Regions from separate parts of the Sphingobium sp. LB126 genome, predicted to be linked through region 3. Evidence: riboswitches for the same ligand, from Rfam matches in the RefSeq annotation. Region 3 holds a riboswitch; each other region holds the start of a gene.
The links. Region 3 has a riboswitch for cobalamin ahead of CAF53_RS05990 (TonB-dependent receptor). Riboswitches for the same ligand answer to the same signal wherever they lie in the genome.
Positions count from the first base shown of each region.

Region 1: it holds a riboswitch for cobalamin, as region 3 does, so the genes downstream of both, CAF53_RS09300 (TonB-dependent receptor) here and CAF53_RS05990 (TonB-dependent receptor) in region 3, are expected to answer to the same signal.
Region 2: it holds a riboswitch for cobalamin, as region 3 does, so the genes downstream of both, CAF53_RS18435 (HoxN/HupN/NixA family nickel/cobalt transporter) here and CAF53_RS05990 (TonB-dependent receptor) in region 3, are expected to answer to the same signal.

Region 1 covers NZ_NETV01000001.1:1,906,638-1,911,122, reverse strand. The annotation lists gene CAF53_RS09300 (TonB-dependent receptor) at 1-1,445, opposite strand, end outside; cobalamin riboswitch at 1,684-1,910, opposite strand; gene CAF53_RS09295 (hypothetical protein) at 1,957-2,223, shown strand; gene CAF53_RS09290 (MFS transporter) at 2,291-3,964, shown strand; gene CAF53_RS09285 (HlyD family secretion protein) at 3,961-4,485, shown strand, end outside.
Region 2 covers NZ_NETV01000002.1:484,783-489,267, reverse strand. The annotation lists gene CAF53_RS18450 (formylglycine-generating enzyme family protein) at 1-609, shown strand, start outside; gene CAF53_RS18445 (hypothetical protein) at 632-874, shown strand; cobalamin riboswitch at 1,176-1,405, shown strand; gene CAF53_RS18435 (HoxN/HupN/NixA family nickel/cobalt transporter) at 1,559-2,626, shown strand; gene cobW (cobalamin biosynthesis protein CobW) at 2,623-3,663, shown strand; gene cobN (cobaltochelatase subunit CobN) at 3,663-4,485, shown strand, end outside.
Region 3 covers NZ_NETV01000001.1:1,224,112-1,228,596, forward strand. The annotation lists gene CAF53_RS05985 (ABC transporter substrate-binding protein) at 1-354, shown strand, start outside; gene CAF53_RS05990 (TonB-dependent receptor) at 362-2,191, opposite strand; cobalamin riboswitch at 2,361-2,575, opposite strand; gene CAF53_RS05995 (molybdenum cofactor guanylyltransferase) at 2,654-3,175, shown strand; gene cobA (uroporphyrinogen-III C-methyltransferase) at 3,165-3,947, opposite strand; gene CAF53_RS06005 (nitrate reductase) at 3,934-4,485, opposite strand, start outside.

The DNA.
Region 1 (4,485 bases), 680 kb from region 3:
CTGCCGACATCCAGCCACCAATAGGTCGCGGTGAACGAGAGGCTGCCAAGTTGGATGCGCCCGCCCAGTTCCTTGCCGGTGCCGCGCACCAGCACCGGGACGGGCGTTTCCACATTGACCGCGCCGCGCACGTCGTTGGAATGGAAGCCCCGGCCCCAATTGGCGTAGAATTCCAGATGCGGCGTGACCCGGTAGGCGACTGACGCCTTGGGCGAAAGGATGCCGTCATGGCCGCTGCCCGTGCCCAGCGCCTGCGCGGACGCATCGCCGGCGCGGACGCTGTAATGATAATAATCGCCGCGCAGCCCGCCGATCAGGCGAAGGCCGGGCAAGGGTTGCCAGTTCGCCTCACCATAGAGGGCGACCGACAGTTCCTCGACATGATAGCGGCCGAGCGAGAAGAGGAATTGCCGGTCGGCGCTGCGGTCGACGCCGACATTGCCGATATGGTCGAGGCGGTTTTCGGTGCCGATGCTGAGAGTGAACGTCGGGGCGACGGTCCAGTTCTTCGCTGCCGTGAAGCCAGTGATCCAGCGGCGGTCATATTGGCGGATCTGCGCGCTCGTGCCATCGGAATCGGCATAGGTGGGATTGCTGAACATCGACCAGTCGTAGAACTGGACATAGGCATTGGCGCGCCAGTCCGGCTGGGTGACGGCGATATTGCCGACGATCCGCGTGGTTTCGCCCCGCGCCGAGGCATCGGGCGAGCAGAATATATCCTTGCAGACCCAAGAGCCGATGATCCGTTCGGGAATCTGCTCGGTCGGGCGCCAGGTGCCGCGATAGGCGTGAAGGGTCGCGTCCAGTTCGCCCGCGCCAAGCGGCAGGCGATATTTGGCAAAGCCGCTATAGTGGCGCAGATGCTCCGCCTCTTCCCACGGACCGTCATAGCGCTTGGCCTGCGCCACCAGCGTCAGGGCGCCGGGGCCGACGCCCTCGATCGTGCCGCCCGCCGCCAGACGGCGTGAGCCGTAGGAGCCGGCTTCCGTGGCGATCCACGGCCGTGCAAAGCCGTCGATGGTGGTCATGGCGGCCGCGCCTGCCAGCGCGAAATCGCCGCCATCGGCGCGATAGGGGCCTTTACGGAAATCCTCGCGCGCGACGATCTCCGGGATCAAGCCGTTGAGGTCGAGATAGCCCTGGCCGTGACCGTGCGAGCGGAAATTCATCTGCACACCGTCGATATAAGTCGTGAAGTCCGATCCATGATCGAGGTTGAAGCCGCGCAGGAAATATTGATTGGCCTTGCCGCTGCCCGAATGTTGGGCAGCGACCAGGCCGGGCACCGCCTCGAGCAGTTCGGCGACGCGCAGCAGCGGACGCACGAGCAGGTCGGCGCCGCCGACGCTCCCCTCGCTCGCGGCATGGGCGACGCCGATCTTTTCCTCGCCCCGGCCGAAGACGACGATATTCGTTTCCGCCGCTTCCCCGGCAGCGGGCATCTGGGCCAGCACCGGCTGGGTGACGCCCGCGGCCATCAACAGGGCCATCAATCCAATTTTCAAAACACTATCCTCCGGCGTCAGCGACTGCCCGGGGGAGGCCTGCCGTCCAGGACGACCGGCGCGCGCGAACGGGCCGACGCCATCAGCGCCGCTCACGCGAACCGAAGCAGCCTCCACCGCTCGTTCGTCGCTCAGACGGAAAGATACCGTGCCGCGGCCATCCCCTGGACCAGGGCAAGAGCGACCAGACGCCGGCAGGTCTCCTGGCTCGCGGGTCATCGCTTGAAACATGGCCTTCCCAGGCCTCGCAGGATTTAGCGTCCGGCCCAGTGGCTGATCCTTTCCACCCGGAAAGGATCGATATGTCTCTCGCTCACCGCTTACAGTTGCAGGGACAGCCGGGGATTTACACCCCATTCCCTATTAAGCCCCTTTCGGGACACCGGCGCGATCGAGGGCGTTCATAGGTAAGCTTTGCGGCGATGGGAAGATGGGATAGAGGCGGCCCATGCATTTCGACGATCAACTCCACCGCTATTTCGGCATCCGCGACCTGGACGCGCTCACCCCCGATGCGCTGGCGGCAGGGCTGGAGCATATGCGCGTCGATTTCGGGCTGGAAACGGACAAGGCGCGGCGCTTCGCGCTGTGGTCGCTGATGTTCCTGCTGGGCGCGGCGCCCGATCTGGAGGATGCGTTCGAGGACCCTGCGGACCGTGACGCGGCGCGCGACTTCATGGAGATGATGGAACGGGCCGAAGACGGCGGGGACTAGACAGTCCGGACAAGAAGTGGAAACAATCGCCTGGCGGCTGGCTTCGTGCACAGCTTGAGGAGGCGGCTTGAGCGCAGCGGGAGCAACACCGGACTATCAGTTCGCGCCGCATGAACGGCCGATGATGCCGGGATCGCCTGCGACGCCCGATCACCCCACCCGTCGGCGCATCGGTTATTTCCTGATCGGTACGCTGCTGGGGCTGACGGGCGGCTTCATCAACGGGTTGCTGACCGCTAACCTGCCCCAGATACAGGGCGCGCTGGGCCTCACCACCGTCGAGGGCGGCTGGCTGACCGCCGCCTATTCGATGACCAATATCTGCATGAGCCTGCTGCTCATCAAATTCCGCCAGCAATTCGGCATACAGCGCTTCGCCCGCATGGTGCTGGCCGGATTCCTGGCGCTCAACCTGTCGCAGATCTTCGTACATAGTTACGGGTTCGAACTGATCGTGCGCGGGGCGAGCGGGATCGTGGCGAGCGGGTTGTCGACGCTCTGCCTGTTCTACATCATGCAGTCGATGCCGGCGGCCCAGCGGTTGGGCGGGATGGTGCTGGGCGTGGGCATGTCGCAGATCGCGCTACCGCTGGCGCGGGTGATATCCCCTGCCCTGCTGATCCATGGCGACGTGCAGAATCTGTTCCTGTTCGAACTGGGGCTGACGCTGCTGTGCCTGGCGGGCGTGTGGCTGCTGCGCCTGCCGCCGAGCGAGCGGATCGAGGCGTTCGAACCACTCGATTTCCTGACCTTCGCCCTGTTCGCGCCGGGCATGGCGCTGCTTTGCGCGGTGCTGGTGCAGGGGCGCATTCAATGGTGGACGACGCCCTGGCTGGGCTATGGTCTGGCGGGGTCGCTGCTGCTCGTGGGCGCGGCGCTGATGGTCGAACACAACCGCGCCAATCCGTTGCTCAACACCCGCTGGCTGGGCAGCGGAGCGATCATCCGCTTCGCCATCATCGCGGCCAGCATGCGCGTCCTGCTGTCGGAGCAGAATTACGGCGCCAGCGGGCTGTTGGCCGTGGTCGGCATGGGGCAGGATCAATTGGTCTCCTTCTATGTCGTGGTGACGCTGGCGACGGTCGGCGGACTGGTGGCAAGCCTGGTGACGCTGAACCCCACGGACTTGTTGCGGCCGGTCATGATCAGTTGCGGCCTGATCGCGGCGGCCGCCTTTCTGGACGTCGATGCCAGCAATCTCACCCGCCCGGCGCAACTTTACGGGACGCAGGCGATGATCGCCTTTGCCGCCATCTATTTCCTGGGCCCGGCGTTGATGGGCGGCATATTGCAGGCGCTGGCCAAGGGGCCGAGCCATATCGTGAGCTTTTCCGCGCTGTTCGGCATATCGCAGCAATTGGGCGGGATCGGCGGGGCGGCCTTGCTGGGCAGTTTCCAGATCATCCGCGAACGTTTTCATTCGGAAGTGCTGGCGCAGTCGATCCTGCCGACCGATCCGCAAGCGGCGCTGCGGCTGCAACAACTGGGGGGCGCCTATGCGCGGACGCTGGGCGACCCGGCGCTGCGGCAGGCGGAGGGCGGCGTGCTGCTGGGGCAGCAGGTCGCGCGGGAGGCGAATATCCTGGCGTTCAACGACGTGTTCCTGTTGGTGGGGGTGCTGGCCACGCTGGCCTTCCTCTATCTGCTGGCGCGGTGGAGCTATTTCAAATGGAAAGGGATCACGCCGCTGGGCAAGGAACTGGCGGCCTTGGCCGCGATGAGGAACAGGGCCGCATCATGACAGATACGCGACAGGACCGGCTGCAGGACCCGGTCGAGGTGCCGGACGAAGCACCCGCCGCCGAGCCGCCGAAAAGGGGATGGGCGCCGCCCAAAGCAGGGCGCAGGGTGACGATTCTGACGGTGGTCTTCATCGTCGTCGGCCTGTTGCTGATCCTCTATGCCTGGGGCCTGCCGCCCTTCTCCTCCATCGTGCAGACCACCGACAACGCCTATGTGCGCGGCCAGACCACGGTGATCGCGCCGCAGGTCAGCGGCTATGTGGTCGAGGTCGCCGTGCAGGATTATGAGCAGGTGCGGAAAGGACAGATACTCGCGCAGATCGACGACCGTATCTATCGCCAGCGGGTGGAACAGGCAAAGGCACAGGTCGCCGCGCAGATCGCCAATCTGGACAATAGCGAACAGAGCCAACGGTCGAGCGAGGCCCAGCTTGGCGGCCAGGATGCAAGCCTGGTCAATGCCAGGGCGCAACTGGCGCGGGCGCAGGCGGACATGCGGCGGGTGAACGATCTGGTCGGC
Region 2 (4,485 bases), on a different contig from region 3:
CATCCCCACGGACCCGACAGCGATCTCGATGCGCTATGGGATCATCCCGTGGTCCATGTCGTGTTCCAGGATGCGGAGGCCTATGCCAAATGGGCGGGCAAGACGCTGCCGACCGAGGCGGAATGGGAATTCGCCGCGCGCGGCGGCCTGGACGGCGCGGACTATGCCTGGGGCGATGAACTGGCGCCTCGGGGTGCCATGCTCGCCAATTACTGGCAGGGTCTGTTTCCGTACAGCAATTTGCTGGAGGACGGCTATGAACGGACTTCGCCGGTCCGGACCTATGCGCCCAATGGCTATGACCTCTACGACATGATCGGCAATGTCTGGGAATGGACGACCGACTGGTATGCCCAGCCCAGGCCAGAGCGCAAGGCGAAGGGCAGTTGCTGCGTTCCCGCCAATCCGCGCGGGGGTACGAAGCGCGAAAGCCTGGACCCCGCCAATCCCCATGTGCCCATGCCGCGAAAAGTGCTCAAGGGCGGTTCCCATCTCTGCGCGCCAAGCTATTGCCAGCGCTACCGCCCCGCCGCCCGCCATCCGCAGGCGGTGGACAGTTCGACCAGCCATATCGGGTTCCGCTGCATCATTCGCGAACCGGGTCGCTGACTTTCAACAACAGGAATATTGCATGCTCAACATCCCCTGGGACCAGCCCGCCACCATGATCGACCTTGACGGCAAGGCGCCGATCATCGGCACGATCCGCGATTGCGCCCAGCATTTCGCCATCTTCAAGCCCCATGCCAAGGAGCAGGCGCGTGTCCTGCTGACCCAACCCGTCCACCGCGAAGGCCGCAAGACCCGGACCTGGGTGCTGGAACCCTGGGAGATCGAAAAACTGGTCGACCGGCTGAAGGCGGAGATGCATTGAACGAGTCAATATCACGCGCCTTCGAAGGCCGTATCCCAATCTGGAGCATCGTGCGCGCAATCCGGTTTTGCGCATGATGCGATAACAAGGAAGCAGAGCGCACGGCTGCGTCCGTTTTGACGCGGCGCGCTCCCCGCCGGTCCGCCCCGCGCCTTCTCCAGCGCGCCGCCGGTCCGCATCCCTTGCATTTCCACCGTCAGCGTCACCCGCCGCGCATCCGGCAAGTCGACCCGATGCCGGCACCCCCTTCCCATCCTGCGCATCAGCCTTTATGCAGTCGGGCGAAGGTTGGCTTCGGCCGGCTTTCACTGATCGCGCCGGTGTCCTCGCGAGGGGACTTAATAGGGAATGCGGTGATGAATCCGCGGCTGTCCCTGCAACTGTAAGCGGCGAGCGAGACGCATATCGATTCTCTGAAATGCCAGAGGATCAGCCACTGGGCCGGACGCTAAATCCTGCGAGGCCTGGGAAGGCCATGTGTCAAGCTATGACCCGCGAGCCAGGAAACCTGCCTGCGTCTGGTCGCTCTTGCCTTGGTCCAGGGGATGGCCGCGGCACGGTACTCCGTCTGAGCGACGCTTCACGCAGCGGGAGCTGCTGTCCGCATGCCGGGTGCAAGCGCGTCCGCCCGGCATGAAGGCAGCTTCCGTCCGGTTTCGCCGACGCCTACGGGGATCGATCCCGATGACATTCTTTTCCAATGCGCTGGTCCCGCCGCGCCTCCCACGCGGTCGCGCGACGAGCATGTTCGCCGCCCTGATCGCCGCGAATCTGGCCGCCTGGCTTTGGGCCTTCATCGTCTTCGCCGGCAACACGGTCATGCTGGGCACCGCGCTTCTCGCCTGGAGCCTCGGCCTGCGCCATGCCGTCGATGCCGATCATATCGCCGCCATCGACAATGTGACCCGCAAGCTGATGCAGGACGGCCAGCGCCCGCTGACGGTCGGCTTCTGGTTCGCCATCGGCCATAGCGGCATCGTCCTGATCGCCGCCGTCGCGATCGCCATTGCCGCCAATGCGCTGACCCGCGTCGAGGCCGTGGGCGCGATCGGCGGCACCATCGCGACGATCGTGTCCGCCACCTTCCTCTTCACCATCGCGGCGATGAACCTGATCATCCTGAGATCGGTTCTGAAGACCTTCAACCATGTCCGTAGCGGCGGCGCCCATATCTATGAAGACATGGATATTCTCCTCGGCAATCGCGGCTTCCTCGCCCGCATCTTCCGTCCGCTTTTCCGGCTGGTGAGGCAAAGCTGGCACATGGCCCCGCTCGGCTTTCTCTTCGGCCTCGGCTTCGACACGGCCACCGAAGTCGCCATTCTCGGCCTGTCCGCAGGACAGGCGGCGAGCGGCCTTTCCATCTCCACCGTCCTCATCTTCCCGCTGCTCTTCGCGGCGGGCATGGCGCTGATCGACACGGCGGACGGGGCGCTGATGATGGGCGCCTATCAATGGGCGTTCGTGAAGCCGATCCGCAAACTCTATTACAACATCACCATCACCCTGGTCTCGGCACTGGTCGCCCTCCTCATCGGCGGAATCGAGGCAACCGCACTGCTGGGCGACAAGCTCGGCCTCACCGGCGGCATCTGGACCCTTGCCGCCGACCTTGGCGAACATTTCAACAGCCTCGGCTTCATCATCATCGGCCTGTTCGCCGCCTGCTGGCTGGCAAGCTGGATCATCTACCGCTGGAAAGGCTTCGACGAGATCGAAGTCACCCTCGAACCCCAAGGAAATCCCGCATGAACAAGGTTCCCGCTACCGTCATCACCGGTTTCCTCGGCGCCGGAAAGACGACGCTGATCCGTCACCTGATCGAACATGCGGGCGGCCGCCGCCTCGCCCTCATCATCAACGAATTCGGGGACGTCGGCGTCGACGGCGCACTGGTACAGGGCTGCGGCGACGAAGCCTGCCCGGACGAGGACATCATCGAACTGGCGAACGGCTGCATCTGCTGCACCGTTGCGGACGATTTCCTGCCGACCATGCAGCGCCTGCTCGACCGCCCGACGCCGCCCGACCACATCATCATCGAAACCTCCGGCTTGGCGCTGCCCAAGCCGCTGGTGAAGGCGTTCCAATGGCCCGACATCCGGACCCGCGCCACGGTCGACGGCGTGATCGCCCTGATCGACGCCGAAGCGCTGGCGGCGGGCCGTTTCGCCCATGACGAAGCCGCCCTGACGGCCGCCCGCGCCGCAGATCCGACGCTCGACCATGACAGCCCGATCGAGGAACTGTTCGAGGACCAGCTCGCCTGCGCCGACCTCGTCCTGCTCAACAAGACCGATCTGGTGGACGCCGATACTCTCGCCACGCTGGAACGCGATTTAGGCCCGCAAACCCGTCGCGGCGTCGGCATCATCCGTACGGCGAAGGGCGCGATCGACCCCGCCATATTGCTCGGCCTCGACTTAGGCGTTGAGGAGCAGATCGACGCCCGCCCCTCCCATCACGACAATGAGGAGGATCACGACCATGACGATTTCGAAAGCTTCATCGTCGACCTGGGCGAACTCGGCAATCCGGAGCCTGTGCTGGCGACGCTCGCAAAGGTCATCGCCGCGCACGACCTGTTGCGGGTGAAAGGCTTCCTCGCGATCGCAGGCCGCCCCGCCCGCCTCGTCGTCCAGGCCGTCGGCCCTCGTATCCAGCACCATTATGACCGCCAATGGCAGCCAGGCGAGCAACGCGCCTCCCGCCTTGTCGTGATCGGCCGGGCGGGCCTTGACCGCGCGGCCATCGAAGCGGCGCTCGACGCCCAGACGGTCCCCGCGTGATGCACCTGCTGACCGCCACGCCCGGCACCGTCTCCAATGGCGACGAAGCGATCGACCTCGGCCAGTCGCCGGGCGACATCGTGCTGCTCACCGTGGCGGACAGCGAACTCGCCTGCTTCGCCAGCGCCGCCCATGCGCTGGCGGAGGGGCTGGGCGAGGCAGGCCCGACGATCCGCCTCGCCAATCTCCTCCAGCTCAAGCATCCCTATTCCGTCGACCTCTATGTCGAAAAGGTGATCGCTCACGCCAAATTCATCTGCGTGATCCTGCTAGGGGGTAAAAGCTATTGGCCCTATGGCATTGATGAAATTGCCAATATGGCACGCGAAAAGGGCATCGCCTTCGCCGCCATAGCCGATGGCCGCGAAGACGATCCCGATCTGCAAGCCGCCTCGACCCTGCCCGCCGAAACTTGCGATCGTCTCCGCGACTATCTCCGGCAGGGCGGCATTCCCAATGCCGTCGCCTTCCTCAAGACCGCCGCCCGTCTGGCCGGCTTTGACGCCGGCGCGCCCGATGCTCCTGTCCCCGTGGCCGACGCGGGCCTCTACCTCCCGGGCACCGACCGTCCTACGCTGGCGCAGGTGAAGGCCCGCTGGACGGCAGGCCGGCCCACGACCCTGTTTCTCTTCTACCGTGCCCTGTTGATCGCCGGGACGCTCGAAGCGGTCGATGCAATGATCGTCGGTCTCGAAGCCGCGGGCCTCAACGTCCTCCCCGTCCACATCCGGGCGCTGCGCGAACCTTTCGCCAGGGACTTCCTCCAGGGCCTGATGCGCGAGGCCCCGCCGGATGTCATCCTCAACGCCACCGCCTTCGCCG
Region 3 (4,485 bases):
GACATGATGAAGCGCGCGGGGCTGGTGAATCTGGCGGGGAAGTTGGGGAAACCGGCGCTCTCGCAAGTCTCGCTGGAAGAGATGATCGCGGCCCAGCCGGACTGGCTGATCGTCGAGAGCGGCAGCGAACAGGTCGTCGATCAGGGGACGGAAATGCTGCACCATCCGATCCTGCGCGCGATCCCGCGCATCCGCGTGCCGCAGGCGTGGACGGTGTGCGGCGGCCCCGCCTATGTCGAGGCCGTCCGCTCCATCGTGGCGCAGATCGACGGCGTCACGCATAAAGGCGTGGCACAGATCGACGGCTCCGCGCACAAAGGCGTGGCGCAGGTGAACGCTGCGCCACGCCGTTAGGTGTCCGTCAGAAGCGGACACGCACGCCGCCATAGGCCGAGCGGCCATAAGTGCCATAGCCATAGACCGTGGCATATTTCGCATCGGTGAGATTGTCGATGCGGCCGTAGATTTCCAGATTCTCCAGGATCGGGAAGGACGCCCGGACATTGGCCAGGGCATAGCCGTCCAGCCGGACCAGGTTGGTCGCGTCGTTGAAGCTGTCGCCCACCATCGTCACGGTCGCGCCGGTCGTGAGGCCGAAGGGCCAGACATAATCCGCCGAGACGCTGACCGCATTGGCCGCGCGGCGCGGCAGCCGGGCGCCGGTGTCGCGGTCGCGCGCATCGACATAGCTGTAGGCGGCCGTGACGGTCAGCGCGTCGACCGGCTTCAGGGTCAGCATCGCCTCCACCCCCTTGGCGCGGGTGCGGTCGATATTGTTGTACCCGCCATAGAGGCCGATCGAATAGTCGTAATTGATCTGGTCCTTCGTGACGCGGCGGAAAGCCGTGACGGAAAGGATCGCCCGGTCGCCGCCCAGCCGCTGGTCGAAGCCGATATCATAGCTTTTCGACCGTTCCGGGCGCAGGCCGGCATTGCCGACATCGGTGCCGTAAAGCTGGTAGAGCGAGGGCGCCTTGAACCCTTCGCCATAGCTGGCGCGGAAATTGGTCGCGCCGTTGTTGGGCGTGTAGTTCGCATTGGCGCCGAAGGTCGTCGCGCCGCCGAACTGGCTGTGATCGTCATGCCGCACGCCGCCGGTGACGGCGAGCCCAGTAAAGGGCTTCACGACCGCGAGCGCATAGACGCTGTCGATATCGGCCTTGTGGCTTTCGGTCGAACCGAAGCCGGAGAAGTCATAATCCGGCCGCTCATGTTCATAGCCGAAGATCAGCCTGGCCTGATCGACCGGCTGATAGACGCCTTCATATTCGAAGCGCAGATTGGTGCCCGAATAGCCGTAAGGCCCGAACGCGGACGTATAGTCGCGATCCATGCGGAACCAGGTGACGGCCGCGCGATTGGTGAGCCTGCCGTCGAACAGGGCGAGGTTGAGGCCGGCATAGCCGACATATTGATCCGATTTCGCGGTGTCGGCGGTGCTGTCGATCACGCCATTGTCGGTGTCCAGATCGGTATGGATATAATAGCCGCGCAGGTCGAGGCTGAGCGTGTCGGTGAAGGCCAGCTTCAGCTTGGCGTTGGCGGCGATATTCTCGTATCCGTCCTTTTCCGTGCCGTTGGCGGCGGCGGAAATGCCGTCGGTGTTGAAATAGGCGACGCCCACGCCGCCCGAGGCGATGCCGCTGCTGCCCGAAATATCGGCCTTGGCGTTCAATGTATCGCGATAGCCGTAATCGACCGAGGCGTTGCCCGCGAAACCGGCGGCGGGCGTGCCGGTCATGACGTTGACGACGCCGCCGATCGCCTGGCTGCCGTAGACGATCGAGTTGGAGCCGCGCAATATCTCGATCCGCTGGATATTGCCGGTCAGCAGACCGCCGAAATCATACATGTCGCCGATACCGCTGGTGTCGTTGACCTTGACCCCGTCGATCAGCACCAGCGTCTGCGTCGTTTCCGCGCCGCGTAGCGACACGCCGGTCACGCCGCCCAGGCTGCCGCTGCGGTTGAAGCGGACGCCCGGCGTGGTGGCGAGCAGATCGACGACGCTGACGCTCTGGCGGGTGCGGATGGTGTCGGCGTCGATGACGGTGACGGCCTGGCCGACTTCGTCGCGGGGCTGTTCGATGCCGAGCGCGGTGACGATGATCGCGTCATTATCCGCGTCGTCAGCCGCGAAGGCGGGCGTGGCCGCGAGCAGCGCGGCGAGAGAGATGGTGGCTTTCAACATTATGATGTTTCCCTGAGCGTCGCTGCGACTTCATGGCTCAGGGCATCCGCTCGCGCGGTCGGGACAGGGGACAGCCGACGCCAGTGTCCGCCCCCGCACCGATGCGGCCCTGCGCCGCTTCGTCGCTCAGACGGAAAACACCGTGCCTTGGCCAACCCCTGGACCAGGGCAAGAGCGACCATGCGCCGGCAGGTCTCCTGGCTCGCGGGTCAATGCGGCGATGCACGCCTTCCCGGACTTGGCGTCCAGTGGCCGGTCTTGCGACCGAAGTGCATCGCGCTCACCGCTTACAGTTGCAGGGACAGCCGCGGAATTGGACGGTTGCCCGTCCGCACCGCATTCCCGTTTTCAGCCCTTTCGGGCACCGGCGCGATCTTCTTTGCGGTCGAGGCTTTGCCCCGTCCGCGCCGCGCGCCATAAGGGAAAGCAGGGCTTCTGCCAAGCGGGTTGAGGAGGGACGGGATGCGATTGCTGGGCGCGGTGCTGGCCGGAGGGCGCTCCAGCCGCTTCGGTAGCGACAAGGCGCAGGCGATGCTGGCCGGGCGGACCTTGCTGGACCATGCGGCGGCGTCCATCGCTCCCCATGTGGAAAGCGTCGTGATCTGCGGGCGCGAGGGCGGGCTGGCGGATCGCCCGGCGCCGGATATGGGGCCGCTGGGCGGGCTGAACGCGGCGCTGCATCATGCGGCGGCGCGGGGCTATGGCGCGGTGCTGACGACCGGGTGCGACGTTCCGGTCTATCCCGAAGGGTTGGCGGAAGCGTTGATCGGGGATGGCGCGGCGGTCCTGAAAGGGCAGCAATTAGCGGGGTTCTGGCCCGTTTCATTGGCGGCAGAACTGGACGCGCATCTGGCCGAGGAGAATAACCGCTCCATTTATGGCTGGCTGGAGCGGATCGGCGCGCGGATCGTCGAGCGGCCGGAGTTCGTGCTGCCCAATATCAACCGGCCCGAGGATCTGGAGAGGTTGATCCTCAAGCCTTGACGGCGACGCCCGCCGCGATGTCCGCCGGAACATGGGTGGATGCCACCGCCTCGCCGATCAGCAGCAGGGTCGGGTGTTCGTCGCTGATCGTTTGCACCAGGAAGGCCAGCGCGGAGAGCTTGCCGCGGATCAGCCGTTCATGAGGCAGCGAGACATTGACCGCCACCATCACCGGCGTTTCGGGATCGCGCCCGGCGGCGATCAGCGAGCGGCTGATTTCTCCGGCGGCGGCGCGGCCCATATAGATGCCGAGCGTGCTGCCCGCGCTGGCCAGCGAAGCCCAATCCAGCTTCAACGGCTCGCCAGCCTTCCAATGCGCCGTCACCAGCGTCAGCCCGCGCGCGACGCCACGCAGGGTGAGCGAGGCTTGGCCGCTCGCCGCCGCCGCGCTGGCGGTGGTGATGCCGGGGCAGATGTGGAAGCGGATGCCGTCGGCGGCCAGATGCTCCATTTCCTCCGCCGAGCGGCCGAAGACCGAGGGGTCGCCGCCCTTCAGACGCACGACGCGCTTGCCCGCCTTCGCCGCCGCCAGCAGCAGGTCGTTGATGCTCTCCTGCGCCTTCGAATGGCGGCCGGAGCGCTTGCCGACGCTGACCCGTTCCACGCCTTGCGGGATGAGGTCGAGCACGCCCGGCCCGACCAGCGCGTCGTAGAAGACGATCTCGGCCGCCGCGATCAGCTTTTCGGCCTTGCGGGTCAGCAGGTCCGGATCGCCCGGCCCTGCGCCGACCAGCCAGACTTCACCGGGGGCGATCAGTTCATTCGGCTGCATGGAGCGTCTCCTGCGTGCTTTGGGCGAGGATATTGGCGATGGCCGGACGGCAGGACCCGCAATTGGTTCCGGCGCCGAGCGCCTTGCCGACGGCGGCGACATCGACCAGTTGCTGTTCGCGGATGGCGGCGACGATCTGGTTCAACCCGATGTCGAAGCAGACGCAGATGGTCGCGCCCTTGTCGGGCTGGCTACCGGGGCCGCGCGCCGCGAGGACGGAACCGCCCACCCCTTCGGCCTCCAGTTGCCGGATCAGCCAATCGCGCGCGGGCAGCAGGCCGGTCCGGGTCATGAACAGCACGCCGTTCAGCCTGCCTTCGCTGATCGTCGCGATGCGCCGGGTGCCGCGCGAGGCGTCCATCGCCTCGACACGGTCGCCCTTGGGTAGGAAGGCATCGAGCCGCGCCGGGTCGCCATTGCCCGCAATCTCATAGAGCGCGCCGCCGGGCACAGTGATCCGCGTCGACCAGAGGCAGGGCAGCTTTACCGGCTCGTCGCCGCGCAGGATCAGGAAGCCCTTCCATTCGGTCGCCACCTT